DNA from 2 places in the Staphylococcus argenteus genome. Region 2 is predicted to be linked to the other one. Evidence: riboswitches for the same ligand, from Rfam matches in the RefSeq annotation. Region 2 holds a riboswitch; the other holds the start of a gene.
The links. A riboswitch is a leader RNA that binds a small molecule or an ion and turns the genes downstream of it on or off. The one in region 2 is predicted to bind FMN.
Positions count from the first base shown of each region.

Region 1: linked by a shared signal. The riboswitch ahead of ribD (bifunctional diaminohydroxyphosphoribosylaminopyrimidine deaminase/5-amino-6-(5-phosphoribosylamino)uracil reductase RibD) and the one ahead of SAMSHR1132_RS06945 (ECF transporter S component) in region 2 are both predicted to bind FMN.

Region 1 covers NC_016941.1:1,796,279-1,799,527, forward strand. Annotated here, with positions in the region: gene SAMSHR1132_RS08440 (bifunctional 3,4-dihydroxy-2-butanone-4-phosphate synthase/GTP cyclohydrolase II) at 1-127, opposite strand, end outside; gene SAMSHR1132_RS08445 (riboflavin synthase) at 138-770, opposite strand; gene ribD (bifunctional diaminohydroxyphosphoribosylaminopyrimidine deaminase/5-amino-6-(5-phosphoribosylamino)uracil reductase RibD) at 777-1,820, opposite strand; FMN riboswitch at 1,948-2,083, opposite strand; gene SAMSHR1132_RS08455 (FAD/NAD(P)-binding protein) at 2,299-3,249, opposite strand, start outside.
Region 2 covers NC_016941.1:1,484,230-1,487,478, forward strand. Annotated here, with positions in the region: gene SAMSHR1132_RS06930 (RecQ family ATP-dependent DNA helicase) at 1-115, opposite strand, end outside; gene SAMSHR1132_RS06935 (helix-turn-helix domain-containing protein) at 105-1,058, opposite strand; gene SAMSHR1132_RS06940 (ferredoxin) at 1,166-1,414, shown strand; gene SAMSHR1132_RS06945 (ECF transporter S component) at 1,520-2,065, opposite strand; FMN riboswitch at 2,127-2,261, opposite strand; gene SAMSHR1132_RS06950 (DUF1672 domain-containing protein) at 2,469-3,249, opposite strand, start outside.

The DNA of each region.
Region 1 (3,249 bases), 310 kb from region 2:
GATCGTCCATCCATTCAGTGACAGCAACTAAGTCACCTTCATTTTCACGATTTTCATCATCAACCACGATAATTGTTTCACCATTTTTCAGAGCTGCTAAAGCACTCTCTATATTATCGAATTGCATAATACCCCTCCTAAAATCCAAATGCTCTTAATTTATCCGCAGTTAAATGATTGTTGTTTTTATTTAAAATATTTTCAACGTATTTAAACAGTACGTCCGTTTCCAAATGTACATCATCACCTATTTTTTTTGACGCTAAAATTGTAGAACGTCTTGTTTCGGGAATAAGGTGAATATCAAATGCATTTGCATGCTTATCAAAAACTGTCAAGCTCACACCATCTACAGTTATTGAACCTTGTTTAACTAATTGTTCAATAATATTATTAGAACATTGGATAGTAATAATTTTGGCATTTGTAGTTTCGTTTATTTTAGAAATTGTTCCAAGTTCATCGACATGACCTAATACAAAGTGACCACCAAACCTACCGTTACCACTCATTGCACGTTCTAGATTCACTTCAGACTGTCGTTTCACATCTGCTAAATAGGTTTTATTTTCAGTACCTTTAATAACTTGTACAGTAAAAGAGGTTGGACTAAAATCAATAACTGTTAAACATGCACCATTCACACTAATCGAATCACCAATATGCATATCTTCAATAATTTTATGTGCTTCAATTTCAATCGTTCTTACCGATTGACGAATTTGTACATTTTTAACGACACCTATTTCTTCAACGATGCCAGTAAACATGCATCATCACTTCTTTCGTAAAGTTAATTTGACATTTTGATTTAATAACTCGGAATGAACAATTTCAAATTGGTTTGTGTCTGGAATTTCCATCACTTTATTCGTTTGATAAAATTGATAATTTCCAGATCCGCCAATTAATTTCGGGGCAAAATAGAGAATAAGTTCATCTATAAAATTAGATTGGAGAAATTCTGAAGTAATCGTTGGCCCTGCCTCGACTAGCAAAGTACCAACACCTTTTTTATATAAATCATGAAGTATTGTTGTTAAATCACATGACTTCAAATAAATAATTTCAACATGTGTTTTATTCGTTGTTAAATTTGGATTTTCAGTATATATCCAAATTGGCGTTGATTCATCTTGGTAAATTTGTTTATTAAAACTAATATTTCCGGACTTTGACAAAATTATCTTTGTTGGATTTTTTCCATCTTGAATACGTGTTGTATATTGCGGATTATCTAATTCGATCGTGCCACGACCTGTTAACACAGCGTCATGGTTATGCCTTAATTGATAGACATCTTGTTTAACCTCTTTATTCGTAATCCATTGACTTTGTCCATAGTCATTAGCTTGTTTACCATCTAAACTTGCAGAAACTTTTACAGTAACTTGTGGTATTTGCTGTGCTTTCGCTTTGAAAAAATCACTATATAAACGCGCAGCACGTTCATCATTAACACACTCTACTTCAATACCACTAGCGCGTAATTTATCATCACCATGTGTATCTAACGAATCATCTTTTGTAGCATAAATTACTTTGGCAATTTTGCACTCTATAATTTTATTAACACATGGTGGCGTAGAACCAAAATGGCTACATGGTTCTAACGTGATATAAATAGTTGCATCAACGGCATCTTGTTTGGCCATGTCTAAAGCTTGAACTTCTGCATGTTTGTCACCTTTCTTCAAGTGTGCACCGATACCTACAATTCTACCTTCTTTAACTACAACTGCACCAACAGGAGGATTAACACCCGTTTGCCCTTGTACCATGTTCGCAAGTTGAATCGCGTAATCCATAAATTGACTCAAATTATCACCTCTATAAACAAAAATCCTCACATCAAAAAATCCGATGCAAGGAGTAAAAATATATCGTTAAATAAGCCTATTTGTAATTAATTTTACAAATACGCTACATTATCTGTGTCGATAACTGATATTCTTTCTCCCATCCAGACTTTAACTGTCGGCTCTAGAGTCTCACTAGATCAGCCACTAATATACAAAATATTAGCGGGTCGCAGGCTTAATTTACTGCCGGTTGGGAATTTCACCCTGCCCCGAAAGAATTATTTATGAAATTGTTATAGATCATTTGAGTTTATAGTATGTCTACTACGTTTAAAATGATACTATATGTTTTCAGAAAATACAATTAATGTCGGTTTGAATATACGTATTTAGTTATTTAAAAACATTATATTCAAAAAGTTGATTTTTGTTTTTTTTGAACACACTCTCTATTCATTTCAGTTTAGATTTATATAAAATATAGTATGCCATTTTATCAATTAAGATGATTTTGTTGTTCATAAGATTCTAACACTTCATATAATTGAGACACTGTATTCGCAACTTGTTCAACAATCATCTTCACACCATTGCGCAGTTTATTAACACCATTTGTCATTTGTCCTATTGCTATCATATTAGTCAATGTGCCAAATCTAGGACTAATGACTTGATTAGTTTCAGGTATGATTTGTATCCCACCCATTGGATGCGCTTGTACAATTTGTCTGTTCTCAAGATTTTTCATTAACTGGTCATCTTCATCTAATTCAGATAAATGATTTTTTGCACCAGTTGCATTAATCACAACATTGAATACATCTTTTATTTCTTGATTATTGTATGAAAAGTGATACAAATTATTATTATAAACTATATCATCCAAACCTTTTTTTAATATTAAAGACTCATTTTCAATTAACTGAATGATTAGCTTAGCTGTTCTTGGTGGCATCGGATTAGAATTTAATTGAATGATTTTACTATACTTATTGTTAAATCTATACTGATCTTCGATATTCAAACTATTCCATATCCAATTTAAATTTTCTTTTAAATGTTCGATAATACTTTGAAATATTCCCATCTCTTTTGGATTATTTAAATCATATTTTAAGTCCTGAATATGATTTCCTGTACGTCTTTTGACTAACTTTATAAAGTCTATATTGTAGTCATCACACTCTTTTAAAAATAATGAAACTAAAGTATCAAGGGGCGCATTACCGAAATGTATTTTCTTAATTTCATTCAACTTCTCTTTTGTTAAATAATTAAATTTAATATCAATCATTGTGCCACGCACACTAGGTAAATTAGCAGAACGGCTTGTCATTGTAATTGGTAATTTTGGATGGTGTGCAGCTACGTATCGAACGACATCCAAGCTTGCAAGACCTGTACCCACAATAGCAATTTCATCATCATCGTTAACTTCGTCTAAAGT
Region 2 (3,249 bases):
CAGTAGGAAGAATGCCAAGTGTATGTTCACGTTTCAATACACTTTCTATTATTTCTTGTTGACCTGGTTTAAAACTGTCAAATCCAAAATTATCTTTTAAAGCTTTATGCAACATTGAGATCACCTCTTTCAATTCCAACAATCAATACTTTTATTTGGAAGTATGAAAGTGAGTCAAATTTATCTTTGTAATATTTTAATCGTTCACCACGATGTTGCTGATAAAAATTAAAAAATTGCTGCATTAGTGCGTCATCAACATAGTCATCATAATTTGACATATAACCTTTTATTAAAATTTCTAACACATGATCTTCTATTGTATTAATTTTAACTTGCTGTTGTGAAGCAATGCTTTCCATTGAAACGGGTTCAAGTAATTTTGTATAAGTAATAAATGTCTGATTTGATAATGTAGGTTTCATTATTAAACTTGATAAAACTGTATAGTCATCACTTTCTAATTCAAACATCATTGCCACTAAATTATTCATTTCGTACTCAAATAACTGTTGCTGTGATATTTGTTCTATTAAACTCACTTGCTGTCGTGTATACATTGGCTCATCATAGCCTTGCAAATAATAATGTAAATAACAAGGTCCTTTAACTTCAATTGCTTTAAATAAATTATGCAATTCATTTTCAAAATCACTTTGTAATTCTTTTTCTTTAATATGGTTATAGACAATTTTCACTGTTTCTTGTATCTTATTATTTTGAGAGATTGGAATAAATTGAAATTCTTGTTGCTTAATATTAGACATCGTCTGAACTAATAGTTGTATTGCCTGAAATGTTTGCACCATGCTTTCAAATGTAAACCTTGGATGCAAAGCAATTTCTATTTTAGAGTTAAATTCATTAATATTTTCTAAAAATAGCTCAAAAGACGGATATTTTAATAGTGGTAAACTATGATATAATGACAACTGTTGTTGACTACAAGCGTCAAAAAAGGTTTGGTGAGATTTCTTACCGACTAATATATTGTAAATACTTTTATTTGTTTTATAGTTAAATGTTTGTTGTAATGCTGTTTTTATAATGTGTTGCAAGTTTAACCCTCACTCTGTAAAACGGATAATTTGAAAATAAAAAAGATGCTGTCTAAAATTTTAGTCACATTACTATTTTAGCATTTTTATCAAAGGAGGCGAAGACATTGGCAAAATATACAATCGTTGATATGGATACTTGTATTGCATGTGGTGCATGCGGTGCAGCAGCGCCAGATATATATGATTACGACGACGAAGGTATTGCTTTCGTAATCCTTGACGATAACCAAGGTACTGCAGAAGTACCAGAAGAATTATATGAAGACATGGAAGATGCATTAGATGGTTGCCCTACAGATTCTATTAAAATTGCAGACGAATCATTTGATGGGGACGCTTTAAAATATGAATAAATTGATGCGTTGTGATTAATACTCAATATAAAAAGCAGGTATGCTATCGTTAATTGATAGTTGCCTGCTTATATTTTTATGTGTAATTATTTTGATTAAAGTTTATTAAATTCTTTTCAAGAAATTCGCCAGCCTTCTATATAGCAAAATAAATACAATAGAAATGACGATACCTTTGATAATATTGAATGGTATAATTCCTGACACAATGATTACTTTAAGATTATTTACGATATCAGTTAAATTGAAAATCATTCCGTATAAAGGTAATAGAACGAAATAGTTCAAGATACTCAACACAATAGTCATAACAATTGTTGCGATGATTAATCCAGTAACCAAAGATTTTGTTGAACGTTTATTTTTATAGATGGCGTATGCAGTTAATAAGAAACTTGCGCCCGCTAAAAAGTTAGCAAACGGTCCAACTGGATCACCCATATTAAATAAGTAATTTAATAAATTTTTGACTAGCGCTACAATGATTCCGGCAACTGGTCCAAATGTAAATGTTGCCAGTAATGACGGTACATCACTAAAATCTAAAGTTAAGTATGGTGGCAGAAATGGTATAGGAAACTTGATAAAAGTTAACACAAACGCAATTGCGCTCAACATACTTATAGTGATAAGACGTTTATTTTGTTGCATATTCAATTTTCTCCTTCCATTCATCTCGTAAGAATAGGAGGATTATTGCACAACAAAAAACCTCCATCTTCTCCCATCCAGACTATACTGTCGGCTCTAGAATCTCACTAGATCAGCCACTAATATGAAACATACTAGCAGGTCGCAGGCTTAATTTACTGCCGGTTGGGAATTACACCCGACCCCGAAGATGAATTTAACATTATTAAATTTAATTCTCATTAATTTTATACTATATATCACAAAACCTCAATAACTATGCTTAAATTAGAGCATAGTTACGTTGGTGTTGCATGATGCATTGGTGATTTAAGTTCATTGGCTGGATAGGTTTGATAGGTTTTGGGGATGGCAATTTTTAGATACTTTTTTGACACTACCCTTTTATTACCTATAAGAAAAACTAATTATTAACGTTGCCTTTTTCATGATTAAATACTCCTACTTCTATTGAATCTTTCTTACTATAATTAGGTCTTGTTGTGTTAATATATTTATCAGCAATTTGAAGAGAAACATTCAAATCATGAGGAATATTCTTTTTCTTTTTTAGTACTTCAGAAAAATCAATCATCTCGTCTATTGTATTGTCTTTTGTGTAATTGTCTTTAGTGCTAAATAAAGTTGTAACAACATATGGACGAGATTTATCTTTAAGTTGTTTTTTTGAGTTTTTCATACCATCCCTAAAAGACTTATCATTCTCTTTGATTAAGGGTTGAAAATACTTTTTATATTCATCTAGAGTATATGGAACAGCAGTCAAATAATAATATTCATTTCTAAAACCACTATTCTGCGTTTTCATAATTGCATTTTCAGTATAACCAGTATATTTATATTTACTTTTATATTCTTTTAAAACTTCTGTTAAATTATCCAACTCTTCCTTATGTGCTCGATATTCAAAGCCACTGAGTACTGTACCAACTAAAGTACTCATATCATCACCTTTATCCTCACTTCTTAATGAACTATTACTGTCTATGATCGATTTATCAAATGGAATACTCGCATTAAATACGATATCGTGGTCATCACAATGAACGAATACTTCTACACCATCGCCACTACCTACAACATTGGTAGCTTTAACTTTTAGACCGAAGTTATCCATAAAAAATTGTTCGCCTCGTTTAGCAATTTTATCTTTATGTTTCTTCGCAAATTCAATCGCATCTTTT